DNA from 2 places in the Streptomyces phaeolivaceus genome. Region 2 is predicted to be linked to the other one. Evidence: riboswitches for the same ligand, from Rfam matches in the RefSeq annotation. Region 2 holds a riboswitch; the other holds the start of a gene.

Region 1 (14,715 bases), 6.2 Mb from region 2:
CTTGGCGTCCCACTGGTCGTTGCGCACCAGGACGATCTGCTTGCCCTCGTCGTACTTCTCGAACTTGTACGAGCCGGAGGAGACGACCTTCTTGGTGTAGTCGACGCCGGTGTCCTTGGCCTTCGGCACCGGAGCCGTCTGCGGCATGCTCGCCAGGTAGTCGAACTCGGAGAACGCCTTGTTCAGCTTGAAGACGATGGTGTGGTCGTCCGGCGTCTCGATGGAGGCGATGCCCTTGTCGCTCTTGTCCGCGTAGGGGCCCTTGTACTTGTCCGGGTCGTTCAGCATCTGCTGGAAGTAGTTCGGACCGAGGGAGAGCACGTCACGCGCGAAGTTCGAACGCTCCACGGCGTACTTGACGTCCTTGGAGGTGACCGCGGTGCCGTCCTCGTACTTGACGCCCTGACGGATCTTGTACGTCCACGTCTTTCCGCCGTCGCTGGGCGTGCCCGCGCTCTCCGCGAGGTCCGGCACCAGCTCGTTGCCCGCGTCGCCCGCGCCGGGCTTGAACGTCATGAGCGGACGCGCGTAGAGGCGGCTGAAGTTGAAGCCGTAGGCGTAGTACATGTTGCCCGGGTCGAGGGACTCGGGGGCGTCGGAGCTGGCGTACGTGACCGTGCCGCCCTTCTCCGTCGACTCGTTCACGACACCCTTGGTCGCGGCGTTGGCGCCGGCCCCCTTGGGGGCGTCGTCCGTGCCGTCATCCGCCTTGCTGCACGCGGACAGAAGCAGTCCGGCGGCGCTCGCAACCGCGACCGCGGCCATTGCTGACCTTCGCATGATGGTCGGTTTCCCCTTCGTAGTTGGACAGTTGTGTGGGACGACAGACCGCAGACGTCAGCGGCTGCGGGGGTCGAGGGCGTCCCGGAGGCCGTCACCGAGAAGGTTGAAGGCCAGCACCGTGATGAAGATCGCGAGGCCGGGAACGATCATGTACTGCGGGTCGACCTCGAAGAAGTCGACCGCCTGGTTGAGCATGCCGCCCCAGGATGCCTGCGGCGGCTGGATACCGACGCCGAGGAAGCTCAGCGACGCCTCGAAGATGATGTTCGTCGGGATGAGCAGCGTCGAGTAGACGATGATCGGCGCGACGAGGTTGGGCAGCAGTTCCTTGAACAGGACGTACGGGCCGCCGGCCCCCATCCCGCGCGAGGCGTCGATGAACTCGCGCTCGCGCAGCGCCAGTGTCTGACCGCGCACGATGCGTCCCATGTACGGCCAGTTGAAGAAGCCGATGACGAAGATCAGCACCGTGATGTGCAGCGGCAGTCCTTCGAGACCGAAGGCGCCGCCCTGCAGCGTCGCGGAGATGGCGATCGCGAACAGCAGCAGCGGGAACGCCAGGAAGGTGTCCATCAGCCGGCTCACGATCGTGTCCACCCGGCCGCCGTAGTAGCCGGCGACCAGGCCGAGCACCACGCCGATGGCGTTGGACAGGATCGTCGCCCCGAAGGCCACGACCAGGGAGACCCAGGAGCCCTCCAGGATGCGGGCGAGGATGTCACGGCCGAACTTCGGCTCCACGCCGAGCGGGTGGTCCCAGCTCATCCCGCCGAAGTCGCCTTTGGGCAGGGAGGTGTTGGCGTCGATCAGATCCTGGTTGAACGCGTTGGGGTCGAGCCCCAGCATCGACTGCAGCGGCCGGGAGAGGGCCGCGATCAGGATCAGCAGGACGACGACGACTCCGCCGGCCACCGCCACCTTGTCGCGCTTGAAGCGGGTCCAGGCGATCTGACCGAGCGAACGGCCCTCGATCTTCTTCGCCTCGACGCCCTCCAGCACGGCCTCGGGTTGTGCCTCGGCCTGCGATCCGGTCGTCTCAATGGGTGCGGTCATCGTCCCTCGTGCTTGCCCGTGCCGGTGGTTGCCGACTGTGCCTGGCGGCCGCCCGGGTCTGCGGTGCGGTCCGTCACCACTGCTGCTCTCTTGCTCTGTGACTACTGATGGGTACGGGAGGAGGTACGGCACCGAACTTCACCGCGTGAACAGCGTGTTCGCCGGATCCCCCCATCGCTCTGGGGGAGTCTTCAACGGTCGCGCGATCAGGCACCAGACTTGGCGACGAATGTATGCGCAACCGTGATGTGGCCAGCAGGGTTCCGCTATGCGGACGTGACGCTCTGTTGAGCGGTGGAAACCCGCCCGGGTGCGGCTCGCCGGCTCCCGGATGTGACGGCTCAGTACCCGCCGGGGTATCCGTAGCCGCCGGCCGCCGGGGCCTGGGCGGGGGCGGCGTGGGCCTCGCGGTCGTAGAAGGGGCGGGCGCCGGCCCGCAGCCACATGGCGACCGGGTCGTACTCGTCGGACATGGCGACCGTGGAGACGGGCAGGCCGTCGGGGACCGCGCCGATGGACTGCTGCATCATCGCGCGCACCGAGTCGACGGCGGGCGGCGAGGTGTCGTACACATCGAGGCCGATGGCCAGGTACGGGGCGCCCAGCGCGGGCTGCACCCAGGCGCGGCGCAGCGAGCGCACGGCGGGGGTGCGGTGGGCGTTCTGTGTCAGCAGGGCGTAGAACTGCGGGATCTCGATGGCCGGGTCGGAGAGCCGGAGGGGGCCCGCGGGCTGCCGCTCCAGGCCGGTGGCGATACGGCGCAGATCGAGCCAGGGGATGCCGACGCCGCCGCCCGGCGCGTGCGGGTTGAGCCAGAGGCCGTAGTGGTCGGGGTACAGGGTGCGGGCCACGTCGAGGCCGTCGACCACCTCGTAACTGCGGTTCCAGCCACTGGCGGAGAGCTCCTGGGCGGAGGTGACGCAGGGGGCGTAGTTGAACCCGTCGACCTCCATGTTCCCGTACTGGGCGTCCGGGGAGCCGGCCTGGCCGTGCCAGAGCAGCATCCAGATCTGGCCGGAGGACGGGGAGGCGAGGGCACGCAGCAGCGCCTCGTAGGCGTCGTAACGCCCGGGGGTCACCTGGCGCAGCATGTGCTCGACGTTGCCGCTGCCGCTGCCGCTCACGTTGCCGCCCTTCGGTGTTGGACCCTGGTTGCAGGACCAGCTTAGGTGGTGTGCTGGTTGAGCCGATCAGGGCTCGGGGGTTGTTGTGCGTTGCGGGGTGCGGGTGCGTCGTGGCTGGTCGCGCCCACGCGGCGGAGCCGCATATGGATACAGCCCCGCGCCCCTGAGGACAAAAGACGGGCTCGGGGGTCAGTAGCCCTGTTGGTAGAAGGGCCGCACCTTTTCGCGGAGCCAGTCGCCCACCGGGTCCTGGGCCACGTCCAGGAAGACCATGTTCACCGGCCAGGGGACGGGGGTCTTGGTGAGGGCGCGGCCGAGGGCGGCGAGGGGGAGGGCGCGGTCGGCCTCCCAGGAGGCCAGGTCGACGCCGATGAACATGACGGGGTGGGCGGTCTCGATGGTGGCGAGGCAGCGGCGGGCGGAGAGGACGACCCCGGTCGCGGCGAACTCGGCGGAGGCGGCGGCCAGGAAGTCGACGGGGTCGTCCTGCCAGTCCGGTTCGTGGAGCCGGACCCGGGCTCCGTTCGCCGAGCCGTCCAGCGGGGTCCGCCCGGCCCGGCACACTTCGGCGACGGCGGGCGGCGGCAGCGGGATGCCCACCACACCGTCCGGGTTGAGGGCGAGACCGATCTGCGGGGGCAGTCCGCGCGCGAACTCGACGGCCGGGGCGATCGTGTACGACATGTGGCTGCCGACGACCTGGCGGAACTGCTCCTCGGAGCTGAAGACCGGCACATACGCCTGCCCGTCGAACTCCATGGTCGGCAGGTCCAGCTGACCGCTCCGCGGACCGCCGCCCTCCGGCAGCGGCACCCAGACGAAGCTGCGGGCCAGCACCTCCACGATTCGTGCCCCGGCCTGGGGCACCCCGAGCGAGGCGGACAGCACCTCCTCCAGCTCGTTGCCGGGCCACCCGCCGTGCCCATGGGGATACGCCTGTGCCGGAAAGTCCGCCGGGAAGTCCATCTGCTGCCTACCGCTTTGCTCCGTGATGCTGTTGTAGCTGCACCTTAATTGGTTCCGGCCCGGGAGCGCGCCCCCCGCGGCTCCGGGCTCACCCCACGAAGTCGATCCGCTTCAGAACGTCCGCGGCGGCCCGGTCGATGATCACCGCCGCCCCGCACCCCTGGGGCAGCCGCCCCTTCTCCACCGAACGCAGCAGCCGGGTCATCGCCCCCCGGTGCCGGGCGAACGCGTACCGCGACACCCCGCGCCCGCGCTCCCGCTGCCCGTCCCGCGCCTCACCGGGTGTGACGTCGAGCAGCAGCAGATGCAGTGTGCCGCCGCGCCGGCGGGCCTCGCGCGCCAGCCAGCTGCGGACCCAGGCCTGCGCCCCGCAGTCGTGCACGACGACGCCCTCCCCCGAGCGGAGGGCGCGCCGCAGCCCCGCGTAGTGCGCGAGGCGCACGAGGGGGCGGTAGACCGCGTACGGCAGATGGCGGGCGAAGCGCGCGTCGAAGCGGTCACGGGTGTCCTGGGAGTCGATCCGGACGCCGGGGACGGCCCGGCGCATCAGGGTCGACTTGCCGCTGCCGGGGAGCCCGGTGACCACCACCAGGTCGACCGGGCCGAAGGACAGGCCGTGCGGGCTGCGCCCCGCACGCTCCCTGAGGTCCCGGACGACCGCCCTCGGGAACGGGCCGCACGCCTCACCGACCGGTGCGACGGGCTGCTTGGGCATCGCGATGCCCGACGTCGTCGCGTACGCCGTGGTCCTGTTCACCGTGATCGTCCTCCCCAGGGGTATGAGAGGTCCCATCCCCACAGACTGTAAAGAGAAGGTAATGCCCGATCCCTCCTGGTTCAGTCCTCGTATTGCCACAAGAGTGCTACGGACCGCCGTGTCTGCCTTGAAAGCTCCCCCTGACGTACCGCGTCGATGCGTGCGATGATGTCCGCGCCAACTGCATACCGGCCGCTTGAATCCGCGCGGGAGAGTTCCCAGCGACAGTTCGCTGGGGCGCCGAAGGAGCAAGTCCCTCCCTTGAATCTCTCAGGCCCCGATACCGCGCGGGCGAGGCAGATCTGAAAAGCGGGCCGTATCTCCCCTTCGCGGGAGGCGGCTCCACCCACGGTGCAAGTCACGGCCATCGGTACGTACACCGGTACGTACGGTCGTGGTGAACCTCTCAGGTTCCGATGACAGATGGGGAGGACTTTCCTCACCCGTCATCCGTCGTCCGTCATGCCCTGGGAGCGTCACACCGATGAGCAGCAGCCCCACCACCGCACCCCGCCGTACCGCGCTCGACGCCCTGCATCGCTCGCTCGGCGCGACGATGACCGACTTCGCGGGCTGGGACATGCCCCTGCGCTACGGCTCGGAGCGCGACGAGCACACGGCCGTCCGCACGCGGGCCGGTCTCTTCGATCTCTCCCACATGGGCGAGATCACCGTCACCGGCCCGGGGGCCGCCGCGCTGCTCGATCACGCGCTGGTCGGCGACATCGGCGGGGTGCGGCCGGGCCGCGCCCGGTACACCATGATCTGCCGCGAGGACGGCGGCATCCTCGACGACCTGATCGTCTACCGACTGGCGGAGACCGAGGCCGGTTCCTCGACCTGTCTGGTCGTCGCGAACGCCTCCAACGCCCAGGTGGTGCTGGACGCGCTCGTGGAGCGCTCCGCCGGGTTCGACGCCGAGGTCCGGGACGACCGGGACGGGTACGCGCTGCTCGCCGTGCAGGGCCCCGAGTCGCCGGGGATCGTCAAGGCCCTCACCGACGCCGACCTCGACGGTCTGAAGTACTACGCGGGACTGCCCGGCACGGTCGCCGGGGTGCCCGCGCTGATCGCGCGCACCGGGTACACCGGCGAGGACGGCTTCGAGCTGTTCGTGAATCCGGAGCACGCCGTCGAGCTGTGGCAGGCGCTGACCAAGGCGGGCGAGGGCGTCGGCCTGGTGCCCTGCGGGCTGTCCTGCCGGGACACGCTGCGCCTGGAGGCGGGGATGCCGCTGTACGGGCACGAGCTGTCCACCGCGCTGACGCCCTTCGACGCCGGGCTCGGACGGGTCGTGAAGTTCGAGAAGTCCGGGCAGCCGGCCGACTTCGTCGGGCGTACCGCGCTCGCCGAGGCCGCCGCCCGCGCCGAGTCCGCGCCGCCGCGGGTGCTCGTCGGACTGGTCGCCGAGGGCCGCCGGGTGCCGCGCGCCGGCTACCCGGTCGTCGCCGACGGCCGGGTGATCGGCGAGGTCACCTCCGGCGCGCCCTCCCCGACGCTGGGCCGGCCGATCGCCATGGCCTACGTCGACGCCACGCACGCCGCGCCGGGCACCGTCGGTGTGGGTGTGGACATCCGGGGCAGCCACGAGCCGTACGAGGTCGTGGCGCTGCCGTTCTACAAGCGGCGGAAGTAGACACTGGGCGCCGGGTCGCCCGCCCCAGGCGTGACCCTGCGCACGTTTCCGCTGCTCAGCAGTGGTTTCAGCAGTCCCCCATTCATCAGCACTCCCCGCGTACAGGAGAATTCAGGCCATGAGCAACCCCCAGCAGCTGCGCTACAGCAAGGAGCACGAGTGGCTGTCGGGCGCCGAGGACGGCGTCTCGACGGTCGGCATCACGGAGTTCGCGGCGAACGCGCTCGGCGATGTCGTCTACGCCCAGCTTCCCGAGGTGGGCTCCACGGTGACCGCGGGCGAGACCTGTGGCGAACTGGAGTCCACGAAGTCCGTCAGCGATCTGTACTCGCCGGTCTCCGGTGAGATCACCGAGATCAACGAGGACGTCGTCAACGACCCGTCGCTGGTGAACACCGCCCCGTTCGAGGGCGGCTGGCTGTTCAAGGTACGCGTCGCGCAGGAGCCGGACGATCTGCTCTCCGCCGACGAGTACGTCGCCCACACCGCCGGCTGAGAAGACTCGATCGAGACTGAGGACTGAGGTCGCACGCATGTCGCTTCTGAACACGCCCCTGCACGAGCTGGACCCGGAGGTCGCCGCCGCCGTCGACGCCGAGCTGCACCGCCAGCAGTCCACGCTGGAGATGATCGCCTCGGAGAACTTCGCTCCGGTCGCGGTGATGGAGGCCCAGGGCACGGTCCTGACCAACAAGTACGCCGAGGGCTACCCCGGGCGCCGCTACTACGGCGGCTGCGAGCACGTCGACGTCACCGAGCAGATCGCCATCGACCGGCTCAAGGAGCTGTTCGGCGCCGAGTACGCCAACGTCCAGCCGCACTCGGGTGCCTCCGCCAACCAGGCCGCGCTGTTCGCGCTCGCCCAGCCCGGCGACACGATCCTCGGGCTGGACCTCGCCCACGGCGGCCACCTCACCCACGGCATGCGCCTGAACTTCTCCGGCAAGCAGTTCGACGTGATCGCCTACCACGTGGACACCGCCACCGGACTGGTCGACATGGCCGAGCTGGAGAAGCTCGCCAAGGAGCACCGGCCCAAGGTGATCATCGCGGGCTGGTCGGCGTACCCGCGTCAGCTGGACTTCGCGGAGTTCCGGCGGATCGCCGACGAGGTCGGCGCGTACCTCTGGGTCGACATGGCGCACTTCGCCGGTCTGGTCGCGGCCGGGCTGCACCCCAACCCGGTCGAGCACGCGGACGTGGTCACCTCCACGACCCACAAGACCCTCGGCGGCCCGCGCGGCGGGATCATCCTCGCCAGGAAGGAGTTCGCGAAGAAGCTCAACTCCTCGGTGTTCCCCGGGTTCCAGGGCGGTCCGCTGGAGCATGTGATCGCGGCGAAGGCGGTGTCCTTCAAGGTCGCGGCGAGCGAGGAGTTCAAGGAGCGCCAGCGGCGTACGGTCGAGGGCGCGAAGATCCTCGCCGAGCGGCTGACCGCTGCGGACGCGCGCGAGGCCGGGGTCGACGTCCTGTCCGGCGGCACCGACGTGCATCTGATCCTGGTCGATCTGCGCGCCTCCGAGCTGGACGGGCAGCAGGCCGAGGACCGGCTCCACGAGGTCGGCATCACCGTCAACCGCAACGCCGTCCCCAACGACCCGCGTCCCCCGATGGTGACCTCCGGGCTGCGTATCGGTACGCCCGCGCTGGCCACCCGCGGCTTCACCGCCGAGGACTTCACCGAGGTCGCGGACGTCATCGCCGAGGCGCTGAAGCCGTCGTACGACGTGGAGGCGCTGAAGGCCCGGGTCCGGGCCCTGGCGGACAAGCACCCGCTGTACCCGGGGCTGGGGAAGTAAACCCCGGCTTCATCGCTCCGTAGTCCCGCTTTCCGGGGCACCGCGCACACTGGGGAACGAGCGCGGTGCCCCACTCCCCGCACCACCCTCCCCCGTTCTGAGGAGTCACCGTGGCCATCTCCGTCTTCGACCTTTTCTCGGTCGGTATCGGCCCGTCCAGCTCCCACACGGTCGGCCCGATGCGGGCCGCCCGGATGTTCGCCCGCCGGCTGCGCAACGAGGAACTGCTCACGGGCGTCGCCTCGGTACGTGTCGAGCTGTACGGCTCGCTGGGCGCGACCGGCCACGGGCACGGCACCCCGAAGGCCGTGCTCCTGGGTCTGGAGGGCGCGTCGCCGCGCACGGTGGACGTCGAGTCCGCCGACGACCGGGTGGAGACGATCAAGGAGTCGGGCCGTATCCGGCTGCTCGACGACCACGAGATCCCCTTCGACTTCGACCGGGACCTGATCCTGCACCGCCGCGAGACCCTGCCCTACCACGCCAACGGCATGACGATCTGGGCGTACGACACGGCGGGTGCGGAGCTGCTGTCGAAGACGTACTACTCGGTGGGCGGCGGCTTCGTCGTGGACGAGGACGCGGTCGGCGCGGACCGCATCAGACTCGACGACACGCCCCTCAAGTACCCCTTCCGCACGGGCGACGAGCTGCTGCGCGTGGCGAAGGAGACGGGCCTGTCGATCTCCGCGCTGATGCTGGAGAACGAGCGGGCCTGGCGCACCGAGGACGAGATCCGCTCCGGTCTCCTCGACATCTGGCGGGTCATGCGGGTGTGCGTCTCGCGCGGCATGTCCCGCGAGGGCATCCTGCCGGGCGGGCTGCGGGTGCGCCGCCGGGCCGCCATGTCGGCCCGCCAACTCCGGGCCGAGGGCGACCCGTTGCCCCGCTCCATGGAGTGGATCACGCTCTACGCGATGGCCGTGAACGAGGAGAACGCGGCCGGCGGCCGGGTGGTGACGGCGCCCACGAACGGCGCGGCCGGGATCATCCCCGCCGTTCTGCACTACTACATCAACTTCGTGCCCGGCGCCGACGAGGAGGGCGTCGTCCGCTTCCTCCTCGCCGCCGGCGCGATCGGCATGCTGTTCAAGGAGAACGCGTCCATCTCCGGCGCCGAGGTCGGCTGCCAGGGCGAGGTCGGCTCCGCCTGCTCGATGGCGGCGGGCGCGCTGGCGGAGGTGCTGGGCGGCAGCCCCGAACAGGTGGAGAACGCGGCCGAGATCGGCATGGAGCACAACCTCGGGCTCACCTGCGACCCCGTCGGCGGCCTGGTCCAGATCCCCTGCATCGAACGCAACGGCATGGCCGCGGTGAAGGCCGTCACGGCGGCCAGGATGGCGATGCGCGGCGACGGCACCCACAAGGTGTCCCTCGACAAGGTCATCAAGACGATGAAGGACACCGGCGCCGACATGAGCGTCAAGTACAAGGAGACGGCGCGGGGCGGGCTGGCGGTGAACATCATCGAATGCTGATGCGATTGCTCTGCCACGCGGAGCCCGTGGACGCATATGCCACCGGAAATCGGCCCTTGCGAAAAAAGAAACAAGGGCTACATCCACTACAAAATCATTACAAAAAATTTACATATTTGAAGGAACCGCACCTTTGGCGAAATATTGCCAAATATCGACCGAGAGCCATCAGTCACCAGCCGTCCTCATGTGTTAACTTTCAACATCATCCCCTATGTCAAGAGGGACGGTGGCAGAACGTGGCCGACGAGGCGTTTGCGACAGAGGCGTTTGCAACAGAGGCGCGTCAAGTAGCTGATTCCATCGAGGAACACGCAAACGATGTACTGGCCGCGTACAAGGCCGAACTCCACGCTGCCCGGAATTTGCTCGACCGCAATCCCGCGATGCTCGACCAAACCCTCACACACGCCCTGCAGATAATCACCGATGTCGCCAACTGCCTCCGCATCGGTTCGTTCCAGGTGAGCCCGAGCCACAAAAGGATTTCACGCTCCATCGGATCCAGTCGAGCGGCGAGTGGCGTGAACACACAGGAGTCACTCGTTGCCGCGTCACTGTTCCACGAAGCAGCTCTCTCCATCTGGGCACCGCTTCTGACGCAATCCACACAACCGTTGCGCCTGTTCTGCCTGGTGGCAGTGACCCTGGAGCGCAGCATTTCCTTACGAGTTCGCGAGGCGGTCTCGAGTTACACCGGATTCCTCCTCGACAAAATACATGACGTTCAGCTGGACGAACGACGCCACACTGCCCGCGACCTCCACGACCGAATCGGGAACAGCATGAGCGTCGCCCATCAGAACATCGAGCTTTTCCAGATTTTCCGTGAAAGTGATCCATTAAGGGCAAGCATCAAGCTTGATTTTGCCGAACAGGCCTTGCAGGAGGCTATGCAGAATCTGCGCGCAGTAACCTCAGATCTGCACTCCAGGAATTCATTCAACAATCTGGAGAAAGCCCTTTCGCACTACCTGGAGACCATGCAGAGGGATGATTTCGATATCCACCTGAAGGTGAGCGGAGACGAGCGCTGGGCTCCCTCGAATGTCCTGGACGAGGTATTTCTCATCACCAGAGAAGCCTCACATAATTCACTGCGTCACGCCTTTGCGTCCATACTGTTCATCAACATAACCATCACCCCCCATGAATTACATGCGTCGATCGAGGATGACGGCCGTGGATTCGAGCCCTCCCGAGAACCTGAGTCCACCGGGGTTGGCATATCCTCCATGCGCGCGCGCAGCAGGCTACTCGGCGGAACCATGCTCATCAGCAGTCGAATCGGTCAGGGAACCTTGGTGGAGTTCCTCATACCCTTGGGAAAGACGGCACCGATTTCATGAACGCACACGAAAAGACCCCGGCCTCGCTCACGGACCAGGAGAGAATCGCCCTCGTCCTCGTCGACGACCATGCCCTCGTCCGCGAAGGCCTCAGAGAGATCATCGATTCCCACGACGACATGACGGTGGTGGGCGAGGCAAGCCACAGCGAAGAAGCGCTCGCCCAGGTGGCGCGCCTGCGCCCGGACGTAGTGCTGCTTGACGTCGAGATACCCGGTGGAGAGTCGGCCGACACCGTGGCCAGAATGCGGTCTCTCTCACCGACAACGCAGATCATCATCGTCAGCATGTACGACGGTCCTCAGCTGTTGCGCCGCCTGATCAGCGCAGGAATCCGCGGTTACCTGCTCAAGAGTGTGCACCGGAGGGAACTCGTAGCGGCGATCCGAAGCGTCCACCACGACCCCAACCGTATGGTTCTCGCGGTTTCCCGCGCCTCCCTCACACAGCTTGAGCAGTCGGACGACGCCTTGCTCTCACCTCGCGAACTGGAAATTCTCCAACTGGTTGCCCAGGCGCTGAGCAACAGTCAGATCGCACATCGGCTCGTCCTTTCCGAGGCCACCGTCAAGCGTCATCTGCACAACGTGTTCGTCAAGCTCGATGCCAACTCCAGGATCGACGCAGTCAACAAGGCCATCAGCGCCTCCCTGATCCCACCGGGCCGCAAGTAGCCGGGCAGTCATGACCGGCGCGGCCGGGTGATCGTCCTGTGCGAGGCGAATCCACGGTTCCTGCCGGACGGATGCGCCCGCCCCTCTTCCAGACCTCGGCCCGCGGCCACGCCTGTGTGGGTGACCTCGTGCGGCTTGCCGCTCCGGTGGGATTACGCGCCGACCAAGGCGTCCGACAGCGTCGCTCAGTCCGCCGCCCCCTCCCCTCGTTCCCCAGCGGGAACGGGAAGTGGGAATGCCTCATACAGACGGCGCAGCGCTTCCTGGGGCAGTCGAAGGCGATGGGCCGACAGGTTCATCTCCAGGTGGATGCGCTCCCGTGTACTCGGTAGAGGAATCACGTCTGTTCCCCCGAGAAGCAGCCAAGCCAGGGACAACCGGCCCGCGCTGGTGTCCAGGTCGGCCGCGACCTCGTGCAGTGTGCGCAGCAATACCTGGACGGACGAAAGTGCCTCCGCCGAGAAGCGGGGATCGGTGCGCCGCACGTCTACGGCATCCAACCGCGCGGTGTCTGTGATCCGTCCCGCCAGAATGCCTCTGCCCAGAGGCCGACCCGCCAACAGCACCGCCCCGAGTCGGCGGGCCAGTGGAAGAATCCCGAGTTCCGCCTCGCGCCGCAACAGGGAGAACTCGACTGCAACGGCAGCGACAGGGTGGACGCTATGGGCGCGGATCAACCGATCTGTGTCCATACCGCTGATGCCGACGTTGCGCACCTTCCCGGTCGCCACCAGCCCCGCCAACTCCTCCATCTGTTCCTCAACCGGCGTTCGACCATCTGCCGGATGCAGCACATAGAGATCTATGTGGCTGAGGCCCAGTTCCCGAAGCGCGTTCTCACAGTCGTCCACGATTTCGCCGCGGCCCGTCCCTGCCAAGGCGCTCTGTGCGGCCGGCGGACCGTGGACGACGATGAACACCTCGTCCCGGCAGGAGGCGACAGCCTGCCTGATGATGCTCCGTACCCGCCCTCCAGCGAACATGTCGGGCGTGTCGAGCAGAACCACACCCGAGTCAACGGCCTGCCGCACCAGCTGCACTGCCTCGGCGTGGTCGACTGCGCCGTAGTGGCCGGCGAGAGCCAAGCTCCCCAGGCCGAGCCCGTGGGCTCCCGGAACCACAAGACCCGAGTTACTCAGCCCCATTGGCCTCTCTCCTCCGTGATCACGACTGCCAGGGCATCGGCGTTCGCGGCCGACACCCCATGTCCGTGTCTATCGTGATGCCCGGTTGTCGCCAAAGCGCCCCCAGACACCCCTGATCCCTCCGTTCTCCCACCCCTGTCGCGGGCACCTCGGGCGCAGCCACGGCACAGGGTCGGCAGGGGTCCGTCTGGGGCTCTCGCGCAGAAACCCGATGTCTACGGTCTTCAGCATCAACGCATCGGGTGAGCGTTTCTCAGTTCGCCGTGGAACACAGCTCGAACGTATTCCGCCGCTGCCGTAGAGCGCTCTTCCCGTGCCCCGCCGCCGGTCCCAGGCGAGAGCGGACGGACAAGCGAGGAGAAGGGAATCGTCCCAATGAAGTACCGATTGCTGGGCCAAGTCACTCTGCAACACACCAAAGTGGTGGACATCGGCGGAATGAAGCATCGGGTTCTCCTGGCATGCTTGTTGCTCTCCGCCAACAGGTTCCGGTCCATCGACGACATCACCGAGTCCCTGTGGGACTGCAGGCCCCCGAAGAGCTCGCAGAACCTCATCCGCCTCTATGTGCACCAGCTTCGGAAGCGGATGGGAAACTCTGGCGCCGACCTTATGACGTCTCCGGGCGGATACACCCTGCGCGTCGACCCGGGAGAGCTCGACCTGCACGTCTTCGAGACGAAAACGGGCCACGCGAGGGCGCTGATGGCCACCGGGGACTACGAATCGGCCGCGGCACGATTCGACTCGGCGTTCGCGCTGTGGCGCGCCCCCTTCATCTTCTACACGGGATCACCGTCGCTCGACGAGCTGCACGGCCCGCGGCTGGAAGACACGGCGATCTCCGCTGTGGAGGACCATGCGGAAACACTGTTGGCCCTGGGGAGGTGGCTGCCCCTGACCACGCGGCTGCGGCCGCTCGTCGAACGTTTTCCGTTCCGGGAGCGCCTGCTCGGCCAGTACATGCTCGCACTCCACTGGTCGGGCAGGCGGGTCGAGGCCCTGGACGTCTTCCAGCGGCTGCGCTCCAGCCTGGTCTCCGAGCTGGGCATCGAGCCGAGCCGGGAGTTGTCCGCCCTGAGGCAGCGCATCGTCTGTGACGACACGGACCTCGCCCCGCCCGACGTCCCGTTGCCCGCCCTCGCGATGGCCGGGCCCGCCCAGCCGCGCCGACGTGTTCGGACGCGGCAGGCCGGGCAGGGACTGCAGGGCGCCCTGGAGCGGCAACGCTGAGAAGACAGTGGGGCTGGTGCGGCCTGGCTCAGTGGTCGTGCGTGGTGATCACCCCCGCGGGGCAGAAGTGGACCGCCTGGCGTACCGCCGCATGGAATTCGGCCGGTGGGGCGGACTCCAGCACGACGACCAGGGCGTCGTCGTCGTGCTGGGCGAACACATCCGGTGCGAACACTCCACACTGGCCTGTACCCAGACACCTGTCCTTGTCGATCTCGATCCTCATCGGCGAGGCTCCTTCTCTCGGTGTCGTTCCTCGAACTGTCGCGTGCTACCAGGCGACGGGGATGTGGCGCACGCTCAGGAACTCGTGGTTCTCGCGGTAGCTGATCTCCTCGTCCGGCACCGCGAGCCGCAGTCCGGGAAAGCGCTCGAACACGGCGGGCAGCGCGATCTGCAGCTGGGCCCGGGCCAATCCCTGGCCTATGCACTGGTGGATGCCGTGGCCGAAGGTCAGATGGTGCCGGGACCCCCGTGCGACATCGAGCATCCCGGGGTCGTCGAAGACACGGGGGTCGCGGTTGCCCGCGGTCACGGCCAGGATCACGCCCTCTCCCTCACGGACCGTCACCCCACCGACTTCCACATCCTCGACAGCGATCCGCCGCAATCCCGTGTACTGAACCGGCAGATGACGCAACAACTCCTCCACGGCCGCCGGCACCACCGCGGGGTCGGCGACCAGCCGCCGCAACTGCTCGGCGTGACGCAGCAGGCC
Region 2 (14,715 bases):
TCGGTGGACTGCTGGAACAGCGGCGGGCGCGACTCCCGCCACAGCTCGTGCCCGAACAGGAAGGGCGAGTTGGCGCCGATGGCGATCTGCGCGGCGGTGACCGCCTGGGCGGCGTTCCACACATCGGCGAACCGGCCCGGGGTGACCTGGAGGTGCAACTGCACGGAGGTGCAGGCGGCCTCGGGCGCGATGGACTTCGAGGTGCAGACGAGCCGCTCGACCCCGTCGATGTCCAGGGTGAAATCCTCGCCGCGGGCGGCGACGATCTGATCGTTCAGTAGGGTGTAGCGGTCGCCCGCCGAGAGATTCGACGAGACCAGGTCGTCACGGCCCAGCGTGGGCAGGATGCCGATCATCACGATTCCCGCGCCCACCTCGATCGCCTTGCGGTCGGCATAGGCGAGGGAGGTGCGCAGCTCCTCGGAAAGCTGGTCGAATACCCGGCCGCCCAGCCGGTGTGGGGCAATGTTGACTTCCAGATTGAACATGGCGAGTTCTGTTTGGAAATCTCTGCTGGCAATCCGCTCCAGTACTTGCGCATTCATCATTCTCGGCAGACCGTCGCCGTCGACCAGGTTCAACTCGATCTCCACACCCATGAGGTTCTTGGGGCGGTCGAACCGCTTCTCCTCCAACAGCCGTGCCAGCCCCGCCAGGCACTGGCGGAGCTTGTCGCGGTACTGCTGGCGATCGGAGAGGCCAAACGGCCCCGCCACGACCTTCTCCCCCATCGAAGTGTCCCTCCTCGGATGGGCAGGCCGACGAACCGGCCACTGCTGTCCCGGGTCCACGGATGATGATGCCCAGGCCGAGCCACCGATAACGTCCCACGCACGACCTGCACACGCTAGGCTGAGCGCGGTCACGTCCAACCTTATTCACTCGGCGTGCTTCTGGCACATTCACCGGGCAAGAATGAGCACGCGCTTTCCGCCCTGGGCGCTTTCGTGAAAAGCGCCGACGAGAACCGGCCGTCCGCCACACGACGGTAATCCGAGGTCACCGACACACCCCCACGGAAAAGCGGGGTGACGTCCATGTTCCGGCGACCGGATACCGCCTTGCTCTTCATATTCGGAACGGCTAGACGAAACCTCTGGTGAACACGTGTCGTATAAACTCCGCAAACGAGGCTGAGAGCCGGCACTCGCGGTCCTCGGTCCTGCCGTCAGGTCCTGCGCGGCGGACCCGACCCACGCATCCGGACCCCGGGCACCCGTCTCTCCGATCCCCGAGAGCTGACAGCGCCGTCCGCCCCCGCCCTCGCGCCACCGTGCCTGTCGAATTGAGAGGCGACCCACCATGCCGCTGCATGTCCCCCCGGCTCCCGCGCCCGCCCTGCGCACCGTCCTCACGGCACTCGGTTCCCCCACCGCCGTCCACGAGGCGCGAACCCCCTCCCTGAAGAACGCCCAGGGCCCGGCCGTACCCGAACTGCCCCTGCCCGTCCATGTGCTCGACCGCGTCACCCCGGAGGGCACGGGTGCCACCCGGCTCACCGGATGGCGGTTCCTGATCCGCTGTGGCGACCGCGCCGTGGCCGCCGCCGAGACCCGGCTGACCCCGGACGGCTGGGCGTTCTCGCACTTCTTCGAGGGCCCGTACATCGCCTCCACCGAGCGCGCCCTGCGCCAGGCCGAGGTCATGCAGCAGCCCTACCAGCCTCGCCTGCTGTCGGTGCCCGAGCTGTACATGCTCACGCTCTGGCTGCACGCCGACCCCACCGCCGACGGCACCACCGGCCACCCGGCACCGACCGATCTGCTGGTCCCGCTGGCACCCGCGCCACCGGGCATCGCCGCCCACCGCCCGCACCGGGTCGCCGACCTCCTCCCGGTGCTGACCACCCGCCTTTCACCCGCGCCGCTCCTCGGATCGCCCGCCTGAAACCCCACCCGAAACCCCGTCCGAAACCAGGGTCGCCCCGTCACACGCACCGCTCGCGCCCCGCCGCCGATATACCGGTGGCGGGGCACTTGTTTCCGTTACCGAGAATTCCCGCTCTTTCGGGCGCCAATACGCTCGTACGAGCTATTCGGACGCCCTTCCCGCGGCAGGACTAGCCCTATCCGGCCACGGCGAACCACCCGAAGGGACAGTGCGGTCGGGATGAACCGTCCGCGCGAGGGATGCGTCATCAACCTGTGAAGAAGCCGTGCTGCGAAATGCCTGCGGATTGACGCCCGTGGGGCAACACTGGGACCGGACCGATTTATCAACGGGGGGCGGCCATGAACGGGGCATCAAGCCGCGGGTCAGACAAACCAGCCATCTCAGACCACACGACAAGCCGAAAGATCCCAACAACCATGTGCCAGCACCAGCCACTGTGCCCGACTGCCGAATCCGCCGACCGGGAAGGCGCCCGACTCGTGGCGCACCACCCGGAGCAGGGATGGAGCCTGCTCTGCAACGGCGTTCTGCTCTTCGAGGACACCGGTGAGCTCCTGCCGGACGGCCAGATCATCGCCCCGCACCGCCCGATGGGCAGTGTGGTGACCGCCGCCTGAGCCGCACTCACGTGCGCACAGGGTGAGCGTCCCCGCACAGGACGTCCGCCCGGACAGAAGAGGGGCCGGCCGGAGAAGCACTCTCCGAACCGGCCCCGACGCGTATCCGGGTGTGACTACTCTTCGTAGGCGTCCAGTGGCGGACAGGAACAGACCAGGTTCCGGTCCCCGAAGGCCTGGTCGATCCGGCGCACCGGCGGCCAGTACTTGTCGGCGGGCGACACCCCGGCCGGGAAGACCGCCTCCGCGCGCGTGTAGGCGTGCTTCCACTCCCCGCCGAGCGCCGCCGCGGTGTGCGGAGCGTTGCGCAGCGGGTTGTCGTCCGCGGGCCACTGACCCGAGCCGACCTTCTCGATCTCCGCGCGGATCGCGATCATCGCCTCGCAGAACCGGTCCAGTTCGCCGAGGTCCTCCGACTCGGTCGGCTCGATCATCAGCGTCCCGGCCACCGGGAACGACATCGTCGGCGCGTGGAAGCCGTAGTCGATCAGCCGCTTGGCGATGTCGTCGACGCTCACCCCGGTCGACTTGGCCAGCGGCCGCAGGTCGATGATGCACTCGTGCGCCACCAGTCCGCCCGGACCGGTGTACAGCACCGGGTAGTGCGGCTCCAGCCGCTTGGCGATGTAGTTGGCGCTGAGCACCGCCACCTGAGTGGCCCGCTTCAGCCCCTCACCGCCCATGAGCCGGACGTACGCCCAGGAGATCGGCAGAATGCCCGCCGACCCCCACGGGGCCGCCGAGATCGGCCCCACGCCCGTCTCCGGGCCGGCCGCCGGCTGCAACGGGTGGTTCGGCAGATACGGCGCCAGATGCTCGCGCACCGCCACCGGGCCGACGCCCGGACCGCCGCCGCCGTGCGGGATGCAGAAGGTCTTGTGCAGGTTCAGGTGCGAGACGTCCCCGCCGAAGTGGCCCGGCTTGGCGAGGCCCACCAGCGCGTTGAGGTTGGCGCCGTCGACGTACACCTGACCGCCCGCGTCGTGCACCTGCGCGCAGATCTCGGCCACGTGCTCCTCGAACACGCCGTGCGTCGACGGATAGGTGATCATCAGCACGGACAGCTCGTCGCGGTACTGCTCGATCTTGGCCCGCAGATCCTCGACGTCGATCTCACCGTCCTCGGCGGTCTTCACGACGACGACCTTCATCCCGGCCATGACCGCGCTCGCCGCGTTCGTCCCGTGCGCGGAGGACGGGATCAGACACACGGTCCGCTGCTCGTCGCCACGCGCCCGGTGATAACCGCGTACGGCCAGCAGCCCGGCCAGCTCACCCTGCGAGCCCGCGTTCGGCTGCAGCGACACCTTGTCGTACCCGGTGGCTTCCGCCAGCCGCTCCTCCAGCTCACGGATGAGCGTGAGATACCCCTGCGCCTGCCCGGCGGGCGCGAACGGGTGCAGCTGCCCGAACTCCGGCCAGGTCACCGGCTCCATCTCGGTGGTCGCGTTGAGCTTCATCGTGCAGGAGCCCAGCGGGATCATGCCCCGGTCCAGCGCGTAGTCCCGGTCGGCGAGCCGGCGCAGATAGCGCAGCATCGCGGTCTCGGAGCGGTGGTCGTGGAAGACCGGGTGCGTGAGGTAGTCGTCCGTGCGCAGCAGCGCCTCGGGCAGCGTGTCCTCGGCGGCCGAGTCGAGCGCCTCGACGTCGCCCTCCACCCCGAACGCGGTCCATACGGCGCCCAGCTGCGCCCTGGTCGTGGTCTCGTCGCAGGAGATGGACACCTGGTCGGCGTCCACGAGGTGCAGGTTCACGCCATGTTCCCGCGCGGCGGCGACGACCTCACCGGCCCGTCCCGGCACCCGCACGGTGAGCGTGTCGAAGTACGCCCCGTGCACGACCTCGATCCCACCGGCCGCGAGCCCGGCGGCGAGCACGGTGGCGTAGCGGTGCGTACGCCGGGCGACGGTCCGCAGCCCCTCGGGCCCGTGGTAGACGGCGTACATCCCGGCCATCACGGCGAGCAGCACCTGTGCCGTACAGATGTTGCTGGTCGCCTTCTCCCGGCGGATGTGCTGCTCCCGCGTCTGCAGGGCGAGCCGGTACGCCTTGTGTCCGTCCGCGTCCACGGACACCCCGACGAGCCGTCCGGGCAGGCTGCGTGCGAACTTCTCCCCTACGGCCATGTAGCCCGCGTGCGGCCCTCCGAAGCCCATCGGCACACCGAACCGCTGTGTCGTGCCCACCGCGATGTCCGCACCCAGCTCACCGGGCGAGGCGAGCAGCGTCAGTGCCAGCAGATCGGCGGCGACGGTGACGAGCGCGCCGAGCGCGTGCGCCTGCTCGATCACCGGCTTCAGATCACGTACGACACCGGAGGCGCCCGGGTACTGCAGCAGCACCCCGTTGATGTCGCGAGAGGCGATCTCGGCCGGAATCCCCTGGCTGAGGTCGGCCACGACGACCTCGACCCCGGTCGGCTCGGCCCGGGTCTCGATCACGGCGATCGTCTGCGGCAGCGCGTCCGCGTCGACGAGGAAGAGCCCCTTCTTGTTCTTCCCCATCCGCCGGGACAACGCCATGGCCTCGGCGGCGGCGGTCCCCTCGTCGAGCAGGGAGGCCCCGGAGGTGGGCAGCCCGGTCAGTTCGGCGACGACGGTCTGGAAGTTGAGCAGCGCCTCCAGCCGCCCCTGGGAGATCTCGGGCTGATACGGCGTGTAGGCGGTGTACCAGGCCGGGTTCTCCATGACGTTCCGCAGAATGACCGGCGGTGTGAAGGTCCCGTAGTAGCCGAGCCCGATCATCGAGCCGAGCACCTGGTTGCGGTCCGCCAGCGACCGCAGCTCGGCGAGCACCTCGGCCTCGGTGCGCGCGCCCGGCAGATCCAGCGCCTCGGCGTTCTTGATCACATCCGGGACCGCGGCGGCCGTCAGCTCGTCGAGCGAGCCGTATCCGACGTGCGCGAGCATCTTGGCCCGTGCCTCGACGTCCGGGCCGATGTGGCGCCGCTCGAAGGGGATTCCCTGTTCGAGTTCGGAGAGCGGAATGCGATGGGCGGTCATTACGGAGGCCTCCTGGTCTGACACGACCTTCGAGGGGCACCACGGCACGGGTGCCCCGACGGCCTCCCCCTCTGTCATCTCAACCTGAGAGCTTCACCGGTCCAGGTACGAACCGGCTTTCACCGTCGGTGAGAGCGGATGCCATGACACCCGCTCTGCTTTCCAGAGTGACCTCGTCCGTGCGGTACGTGAGCCTGAGAGATTCCGGGGAGGAGTTGCTCCTTCGGCGCCTCCGGATGGTGTCCGGAGGACTCTCCCGCACGGGGTCGACAGCCGCTGCCAGCGTATCAGCGCGGTCAACGCACGGGTCTTCGAGTGGCCGCCGCCCCCGATGTGGCTTTTCGTAGTGGTGAGAGACGACGCGCCACCCCTTTGCGACCACCTGGAGGGCCCGTGCAGACCGACATCGATCCGCGCAATCTGATCGGCCGCAAGGCGTTCGACCGCAAGGGCAGCAAGATCGGCACCGTCGACGAGGTCTATCTCGACGACGCGACCGGTGTCCCCGAGTGGGCCGCGATACGCATGGGCTTCTTCGGCCGGGACGCCTTCGTCCCCCTGGAGCCCAGCCACCTCGCCGAAGGCACCCTCCACGTCCCCTTCGACCGCGCCCTCATCAAGGACGCCCCCGACTTCGGCGTGGGCCGCCATCTCTCCCCCGAACAGGAACTCCAGCTCTACCACCACTACGGCCTGGACATAGCCCCACCGCCACCCGCGGACCACAACTTCGGCAACGTGACAGGCCAGGACGACCCCTGAACCCGGCCCCCGCCTCCCCACCGGCCACCCCCGTCCTGCTCCCGCCCCACCTCATCCTCTTGCCCCCCGCCCTCCTCAAGCCATGCCCCTCTTCATCCCGCCGCGACGGCGCCGAGCCACAGCGTCGTTCCCCGGCGGTGCCGTGCGACCTCAGCCCCTCACCGCACCCGACACCAACGGCAACGGCTCCGCCGGCTCCAGCCCCGGATCATCGGTCCTGAAGGTCCGCACCCGCCCAGGCCCCACATCGTCCGGTCTCTCGAACCGCACGGTCACCCTCCCCAGCCCGCTACCCTGCACCCACCCGTGCCCGTACTCGGCATGCCGCACGTCGTGCCCGGCCCTCCACTGCCGCTCGGCGACCGCACCCGCGCCCGCCTCCACCACGGGCACCTCGGCGTCCACCGTCTCCTCCTCCACAAGCTCCGGCTCCCCGGCCGCCTGCGCGAACAGATCCTCCTGCGTGTAGTCGGCGAGCCCGCTGACCCCGACCCCGAGCAGCCGCACCCCACCCGTCGTGTCCACGGCCTCCAGCAGCCGCCCCGCGGCCTCCCGCACCACCGCCGGGTCGTCCGTCGGCCCCCGCAACGTCTCGGACCGGGTCAGCGTGGAGAAGTCGTACCGCCGCACCTTCAACACGATCGTCCGCCCGGACAGCCCGGCCCCCCGCAACCTCCGCACACACCGGTCCGCGAGCCGCCGCACCTCCATCCGCACCCGCACCCGGTCATGGATGTCCACGTCGTAGGTGTCCTCCACCGACACCGACTTCGTGTCCCGCTCGGCCACCACCGCCCGGTCGTCCCGCGCCAGCGCCATCGCGTACAGCCCGTGCCCATGGGCCTTCCCGAGCAGCCGTACGACCTCGTCCTCGCCCGCCTCCACGATCTCCTCGACCGTGGTGATCCCGGCCCGCCGCAGATGGTCCCCGGTCGCCGGCCCCACCCCCGGCAGGATCCGTACGGACATCGGCCCCAGCAGCTCCCGCTCGGTGCCCGGATCGATCAGCGCCAGCCCGTCCGGCTTGGCCTGCTCGGAGGCGATCTTCGCGAGCATCTTGGAGGCGGCCAGCCCCACGGATCCGGTCAGCGCGGTCACCGCCCGGATGTCCGCCCGCAACCGCACCCCCACCAGCCGCGCCGACGCCTCGTCCCAGGCCGCGTCCCCGGCCTCCAGGTCCACGAACGCCTCGTCCAGGCTCAGCGGCTCCACCAGCGGCGACAGATCACGCAACAGCCCCATGACCTGATCGCTGATCGCCCGGTAGAACGTGAAGCGCGGCGTGAGATACGCGGCGTTCGGCGCGAGCCGACGCGCCTGGGCCATCGGCATCGCCGAGTGCACCCCGAAGGCCCGCGCCTCGTACGAGGCGGTCGCAACCACCCCACGCGGCCCGAGCCCGCCCACGACAACGGCTTTCCCCCGCAGACTCGGCTTGGACGCCTGCTCCGCCGAGGCGTAGAAGGCATCCATGTCGAGATGCAGGATCGTGGGCGCGGTTCTCACATCTCCGATGCTGCCCTACGCCACTGACAATGCCCCGTACCGCCGGAGTCCCGTACCGCTCGGCCGGGGGGCGGGGACGCCCCTCAGACCGCCCGGTTCCGCCGCCGCGCCAGCTCGTCCGACGGGTTGTGACCCACGAGCGTCTCCCCCGTGTCGACCCGCTCCCCGTGCAGCTGGGAGAGAGCGCTTTCCACATCACGCCAGACCACCCCTACGGCGATCCCGAAGACCCCCTGGCCGCCCTGGAGCAGGGCGTGGACCTCGTCGGGCGAGGTGCACTCGTAGACCGTCGCCCCGTCGCTCATCAGCGTCATCCGCTCCAGATCGCTGAAGCCCCGCTCGCGCAGGTGCTGGACGGCGGTGCGGATGTTCTGCAGCGACACTCCCGTGTCGAGGAACCGTTTCACGATCTTCAGGACGACGACGTCCCGGAAGCTGTAGAGCCGCTGCGTCCCCGAGCCCTGGGCGGACCGCACACTCGGCTCCACCAGGCCGGTCCGGGCCCAGTAGTCGAGCTGCCGATAGGTGATGCCGGCGGCCGCGCACGCGGTGGGGCCGCGGTAGCCGACGTTCTCGTGCGGCTCGGGCGCCGCTTCCGCGCTGTCCTGCACGGCCGTGGGCCGCTGCGGGACGTGACCGGCCGCGCTGCTGTGAAGCGGGTACGGGCCGCCGTCCCCCAGCCTGCGTCCGGGGGCACCCCCAGCCGTACCGTCGCCGCTGCTTCTCACGCCGACCTCCGTCCTTGACCTGCCTCATCGACGGTAGGCAGCCACCAGGGGTGCGTCAACGACCACCGCACTCGCCACGCCGAGTGATAATCACCCTGAGAGTGGTTTCCCGTGCCCTCCCGTGGGGAAAGGCTAGCCGAATGCGCTGCAGCGCAACTGCCTGACAGCGCACTGGCGCGCGGCATGTGCCGGGCCCCGGACGGGCATCCCGACCGAACCGAGCAGCCCACCCACCTGTCACGGCCGCCGTCGGACGGTGTCAAGGGCCCTCGGCCCCGTACGACCGCCCGCCCGGCCTCACTGACTGTTCGTTCCGAAGTCCTCGGGCGAGATCTGGTCGAGGAACTCGCGGAACTTCTCCACCTCGTCCTCCTGCTCGTCCGGGATTGCGATGCCCGCGTCGTCGAGCACCCCGTCACTGCCGAAGATCGGCGTCCCGGTGCGCAGCGCCAGCGCTATGGCGTCGGAGGGCCGGGCACTCACCTCAACCCCACTGGCGAACACCAGCTCCGCGTAGAAGACGCCCTCACGCAGGTCGGTGATGCGCACTTCCGTGAGCTCCTGGCCGACGGCCTCCAGCACGTCCTTGAACAGGTCGTGGGTCAGCGGTCGCGCGGGGGCCATGCCCTGCTGGGCGAAAGCGATCGCCGTCGCCTCCCCCGGCCCGATCCAGATGGGGAGGTAACGGTCGCCTCCCACTTCGCGCAGGAGCACGATCGGTTGGTTGGAGGGCATTTCGACCCGGACACCTACGACATCGAGCTCGTTCACACAGCAACCCTAGGCCGTGCTCGGGATGTTTGGGTAGTCGGGCTCGGATCGGCCCACCGATCCGCCACGGGCGAACACCGCACCTCAGCGGAGCCGTACACCCAGCGCGCTCTGCACGAGCGCGGCGTGCAGCTTCACCGTGAGCCCCGCCAGTTCCCTCGTCCTGTCCTCCGCATGCGCCCTGGTCTGCGGATTCCGGTGCAGCCGCAGAGGCGCCACGACCTGGTCGACGAGCCCCGCCTCACGGTCCGCGGCGGCCCGCATCACCCGCAGATGCCGGGGCTCGATACCGAACCGCCCCAGTTCCACCACAAGCGTGGCGACAGTGAGGGACTCGGCGTCGAACGACCCGTCCGGCAGCGGGGCCACCAGCCCGTACGACTCCCACTCGGCCAGCTGCTCCTCGTCGATCCCGGCACCGGCGACCAGCTCACCGCGCCCGATCCGGGCGGCCGTCGCCTCCTCGGGCTCCCCGAAGCCGAACAGCTCGCTCAGACTCTCCCCGTCACCGGCGTCCCGCTGACGCCCCACGGACGGCAACCGTACGTCCTCACCGCGCTCCAGGGCCTCCAGATACTCGCGGATGACCTTCAGCGGCAGATAGTGGTCCCGCTGCATCCTGAGGACGTGTCCGAGCCGCTCGACGTCCCCGGCGCTGAACTTGCGATACCCCGAGGGGGTCCGCTGCGGCTCGATGAGCCCTTCCGACTCCAGAAAACGGATCTTGGAGATCGTTACCTCGGGGAACTCCTCACGCAGTGCGTTCAGCACCGTGCCGATGCTCATCAGGCCACTGTCCGCGGCGGTGGTGCCGTGGTCGGCACCACCGCTCGTTGTTCGAAGCATGGACCTTCCCTGGGGTCCCCCCGGACATGGTCCGGGGGAGGGTCAGTAGCCCCGCTGGCTCGCGTAGAAGACCAGCCGGTACTTGCCGATCTGCACCTCGTCGCCGTTGTGCAGGGCGACCTGGTCGATCCGCTCACGGTTGACGTACGTGCCGTTCAGGCTGCCGACGTCGGCGACCGTGAACGAGCCGTCCTGGCCCCGGCGGAACTCCACATGGCGACGCGACACCGTCACGTCGTCCAGGAAGATGTCGCTCTGCGGGTGACGGCCCGCCGTGGTCAGATCACTGTCCAGCAGGAAACGGCTGCCCGCGTTCGGACCGCGGCGCACGACCAGCAGCGCCGAGCCGAGCGGCAGCGCGTCGACGGCGGCCTGGGCCTCCGGGGAGAGCGCCGGCAGCTGGGTCTGTCCGGTGACCTCGGAGTCATAGGCCTCGAGGCCGGAGATGGAGATCGTCGAGGTCGTCTCGGAGGGACGCTCGGCGGTGGCCCCGGCCCGCAGCGGAGCACCGCAGTTCGAGCAGAAGCGGCTGTTCTCCGCGTTGCGGTTACCGCACCTCGTACACACCAGGGCCGACATCGACGGATCCTCCTGCCGCGGCTGCCCCGCCGGGGCATGGGACGCATACGGGTCTGAAGTAAACCCTCCACCCGTACCTGAGGCTGACGGTTCCCCGAAACCTATGCGGCCCGACTGGGCAGGGTCAACAGACGGCGCGCCCTGACCTCCGGAAATGTCACCTCCCGGACCAGCGACCTGGTCCCGGAACATGGGGCGCTCACCGCCCTGGCCCTCCGCTTCCGAAGGCTGCGCGCGATGGCGGGAGGTCGCGTTGCCGCTGCCCTCTCGCGCGCTCTTGCCGAACAACTTCGCAAACAACTTCACGGGCGATTCCCCTTGACCGAAACAGACCCGCCCGTGGGGCAGGACGAACCCTGACTGAACACACCGGCCGAGCCGGACAACCTCACAACGTCCGTATCCACCAGACAGTTTCCACCACGCACCACCCATTCGGTGCGCCGACCCCCCGCAACCTCATGCCCTCGCCGGACGGGCCCTATGCACCTGCGGTTCACTGGGAGGACGACCGAGCGTAGTCAGGCTGCTTCGCCGCTCGCAAAGCGTCCACGACGATCTTGTCCGCCCGCTGCACGGTCACGGTGGCCTGCTCCTTCTCCAGTGTCTGCACCACGCCTCCGGGGATGTTCAGTGCGGGTTCGAGGTCCTGCGGGTTGCCGATGACCTTGAAACGAAACGGCTGGGTGATCTTGTTCCCGTCGACACTGATTCCCTCACCGGAATCGGTCAGATAGGTACTGGCCACGACCCGTACACCGTTCACCTGGATCGCCTCCGCGCCGGCCGCGCGCAGCTCCTGGATCGCGTCGAGCAGCATGTCCGCCTCGACCGTCCCCTTCGTGTCGTCGATCGTCAGTGTGATGCCGGGTCCCTGCGCCGCCACCGTGCCCGCCAGAATGCCGAGTTGCCGCTCCTTCTCGACCGTCTGCTTGCGTGCCTCCTCGGCCTGGTCCGAGCTGTTCTCCAACTCGGTGCGCTGATCCTCGAGACCTTGCTTCTCCTCCTCCAGACGCTGTGTACGGTCATCCAGTTCATCGAGGATGCGTACGAGGTCCTCCTGACGGGCTCCGCGCAGCGCGCTGTCGTCGTTGGTGGAGGCCACCTGGATGGCCAGTCCGAATCCGAGGCCGAACAGCAGGAGGGCGACGATGAGTTGGGCGCGGGTGAAGCGCGGTGGCCACAGTCCCTGAGCCAGCCGCTGCCGCCCGGTCACCTTGTCCTGCTCGTCCCGAGGGGCCTCACCGGGCTCCTCGGCGGCCGTGGAAGGCACCTCCTGGGGCAGTTCCCGGCGCAGCCGGGTCGTCGGGGAGTCGTCCTCTCCCCCACCCTGAGTCGGCTTCGGCCTCGGTGTCTCGTCCCGTTCGTTCATCGGCCTCACGCCCGGAACACGTGCCGGCGGATCGCCGCGGCGTTGGAGAAGATACGGATACCGAGGACGACCACGACGCCCGTGGACAGCTGGGCGCCGACGCCCAACTTGTCGCCGAGGAAGACGATCAGGGCGGCCACGACCACGTTCGACAGGAAGGACACCACGAAGACCTTGTCGTCGAAGATGCCGTCCAGCATCGCGCGCAGACCGCCGAAGACGGCGTCGAGCGCCGCGACCACGGCGATGGGGAGATACGGCTCGACCACCGCCGGTACCTCGGGCCGGACCAACAGTCCGGCCACGACTCCGAGGACGAGGCCCAGTACGGCGATCACGATGTGCCCTTCTCTGTGCTGGGTTCTGCTGTTCGTACGATCACGCTCGGCGCCGCCGGCACCTTGATGTCGTCCTCGGCGGAGATGCTCGTCCGGATGCCGAAGTTCTCCTGGAGGGCGTGCAGATACAGCCCGTCGGGGCTGTTCTGGAACCTGGTGCTCAGTCGTTGCCCGTCCCCCACGGCGAGGATCGTGTAGGGCGGTGCCAGTGGCTTGTTGTCGACCAGTATCGCGTCGCCGGCGGCCCGGATCGCCGACAGCGCGGTGAGCCGCTGCCCGTTGATCGAGATGGCCTCGGCGCCCGACGCCCACAGTCCGTTGACGACCCGCTGCATGTCCCGGTCGCGCACCCGACCGGTGTCCGAGAACCCGGACGTCTCCCGGGGGTCGCCGTCACCGCCCTGCGCGGCGCTCTTGGAGTCGTTGACGACGAGCCGGACCCCGGGGCCGTGCACTTCGACGGCGCCCGACAAGATGCCCACCAGGTCGTTCCCGTCGCTGCCGCCGTCCTCCTTGAGCGCCCTGCGCTGGCGTGCGCTCACATCGTCGCGGAGTCCGTCCACGGAGTCCTCCAGCTTGTCCGCGGCGGCGGTCTCCTGCTGGATGCGGTCGATGAGCTCCTCGCGCTCCTTGGCCACCACCGGAGCGCTTATCCGCGCCTGCGCCGCACCCACGGTCACCACCAGGGCGGCGAGCACCAGACCGACCGCGAGCCCCAGCTTGGCCCGTACCGTCTTCGGCAGGCCCTCGGTGCCCGCGGCCTTCCGGCGGGCGGCGGCCTCGGCGTATCCGTCGTCGAGGCTGTGATCCATGACGTTGGTGAGCAGCGACATGGAGGCGTCCGGACGCGACGGGCGCGCGGGTGTGCTCCGAACGGGGGGCTGCTGCGGCATGCCTCACATCGTCGCACGTCGCGGCCCCTACCTCCGAATGGCCCCACCCGCGTGCCGGACAGGCCCCGTTGGGGGCACTTGTCCGGCACGCGCGCGTGCGAGACGGTTCAGCGGCCGGCGCTGTCCACGACCGCCGACCACTCGTCGAGCAGGGCCTGCGCGGAGGCGTCGTCGGGTCCTTCGGCCCACAGATGTGTGACCGCCTCGGCCGGGTCGGGCAGCACCATCACCCACCGGCCGTCGGTCTCCACGACCCGCACCCCGTCGGTCGTGTCCACGAACCGGTTCCCGGCCTCCTCCACGACCCGGCGCATGACCAGGCCCTTGACGGCCCACGGGGTGGCGAGGTCGCGCTTGAGGACGTGCGCCCGCGGAATCCGCGCGTCGATCTGGCTGAGCGTGAGCTGCGTCCTCGCCACCAGTCCGATGAGGCGTACGAAGGCCGCCGCCCCGTCGAAGACACTGCTGAACTCGGGCACGATGAACCCACCGCGCCCGTCACCGCCGAAGATCGTCGTCTCGTCCCCGCCGACCCGTGTGAGGTCGTCCGGCGAGGTGGTCGTCCACTCGACCTGGGTGCCGTGGTAGGCCGCGACCTGCTCACCGATCCTGGTCGTCGTCACAGGGAGCGCCACCCGCCCACTCCGCCGCTCGGCGGCCACCAGGTCGAGCATGACCAGCAGGGCCCGGTCGTCCTCGACGATCCGTCCCTTCTCGTCGACGAGGGACAGCCGTTCGCCGACCGGATCGAACCGCACGCCGAACGCGGCCCGCGAGGACGCCACGATCTCGCCCAGCCGCACCAGCCCCGACCGCCGCATGTCGCCGGTCTCCGTCGGCCGGGACTCGTCGAGTCCGGGGTTGATCGTCAACGAGTCGACGCCCAGCTTCCCGAGCAGGCTCGGCAGCACGAGCCCGGCACTGCCGTTGGACGCGTCCACGACGACCTTGAGCCCCGACTCGGCGATCCCCGTCGTGTCGACGTTCCGCAGCAACGACCCGGTGTACGAGTCGAACACACTGGCAGGGAAGTGCAGGTCCCCGATCTCACCGGGGAACGCGCGCCGGTACTCCTGCCGTGCGAACACCCGGTCCAGCTTCCGCTGGCTGGCCTGCGAGAGGTCGGACCCCTGTCCGTCGAAGAACATGATGTCGACCGAGTCCGGAACCCCCGGCGTCGTCCGGATCATGATCCCGCCGGCACTGCCCCGCGCGGTCTGCTGCCGCGCCACCGGCAGCGGTACGTTCTCCAGGTCCCGTACGTCGATGGCGCTGGCCTGCAGCGCCGAGATGACCGCCCGCTTCAGCGCACGGGCGCCTCGGGAGTGGTCGCGGGCGGTGGTGACCGTGGAGCCCTTCTTGAGGGTCGTCGCGTACGCGCCCGCGAGTCTCACGGCCAGCTCGGGGG

The links. A riboswitch is a leader RNA that binds a small molecule or an ion and turns the genes downstream of it on or off. The one in region 2 is predicted to bind glycine.
Region 1: linked by a shared signal. The riboswitch ahead of gcvT (glycine cleavage system aminomethyltransferase GcvT) and the one ahead of gcvP (aminomethyl-transferring glycine dehydrogenase) in region 2 are both predicted to bind glycine.

Annotation. Positions count from the first base shown of each region.
Region 1 is NZ_CP045096.1:7,507,322-7,522,036, reverse strand. Features, by position in the region: gene F9278_RS34725 (ABC transporter substrate-binding protein) at 1-780, opposite strand, end outside; gene F9278_RS34720 (ABC transporter permease) at 838-1,836, opposite strand; gene F9278_RS34715 (enhanced serine sensitivity protein SseB C-terminal domain-containing protein) at 2,178-2,927, opposite strand; gene F9278_RS34710 (enhanced serine sensitivity protein SseB) at 3,150-3,926, opposite strand; gene F9278_RS34705 (AAA family ATPase) at 4,015-4,683, opposite strand; glycine riboswitch at 4,881-4,979, shown strand; gene gcvT (glycine cleavage system aminomethyltransferase GcvT) at 5,168-6,319, shown strand; gene gcvH (glycine cleavage system protein GcvH) at 6,438-6,815, shown strand; gene glyA (serine hydroxymethyltransferase) at 6,853-8,118, shown strand; gene F9278_RS34685 (L-serine ammonia-lyase) at 8,229-9,596, shown strand; gene F9278_RS34680 (sensor histidine kinase) at 9,836-10,945, shown strand; gene F9278_RS34675 (response regulator) at 10,942-11,619, shown strand; gene F9278_RS34670 (aldo/keto reductase) at 11,805-12,764, opposite strand; gene F9278_RS34665 (AfsR/SARP family transcriptional regulator) at 13,377-13,997, shown strand; gene F9278_RS34660 (ferredoxin) at 14,026-14,223, opposite strand; gene F9278_RS34655 (cytochrome P450) at 14,269-14,715, opposite strand, start outside.
Region 2 is NZ_CP045096.1:1,311,502-1,326,216, forward strand. Features, by position in the region: gene F9278_RS06300 (glutamate-cysteine ligase family protein) at 1-731, opposite strand, end outside; gene F9278_RS06305 (hypothetical protein) at 1,303-1,887, shown strand; gene F9278_RS06310 (DUF5999 family protein) at 2,310-2,510, shown strand; gene gcvP (aminomethyl-transferring glycine dehydrogenase) at 2,627-5,512, opposite strand; glycine riboswitch at 5,685-5,781, opposite strand; gene F9278_RS06320 (PRC-barrel domain-containing protein) at 5,906-6,274, shown strand; gene F9278_RS06325 (DNA polymerase IV) at 6,425-7,780, opposite strand; gene F9278_RS06330 (MerR family transcriptional regulator) at 7,864-8,391, opposite strand; gene F9278_RS06335 (bifunctional nuclease family protein) at 8,806-9,279, opposite strand; gene ftsR (transcriptional regulator FtsR) at 9,364-10,125, opposite strand; gene F9278_RS06345 (FHA domain-containing protein) at 10,168-11,139, opposite strand; gene F9278_RS06350 (DUF881 domain-containing protein) at 11,201-12,076, opposite strand; gene F9278_RS06355 (small basic family protein) at 12,082-12,414, opposite strand; gene F9278_RS06360 (DUF881 domain-containing protein) at 12,411-13,307, opposite strand; gene F9278_RS06365 (mannose-1-phosphate guanyltransferase) at 13,415-14,715, opposite strand, start outside.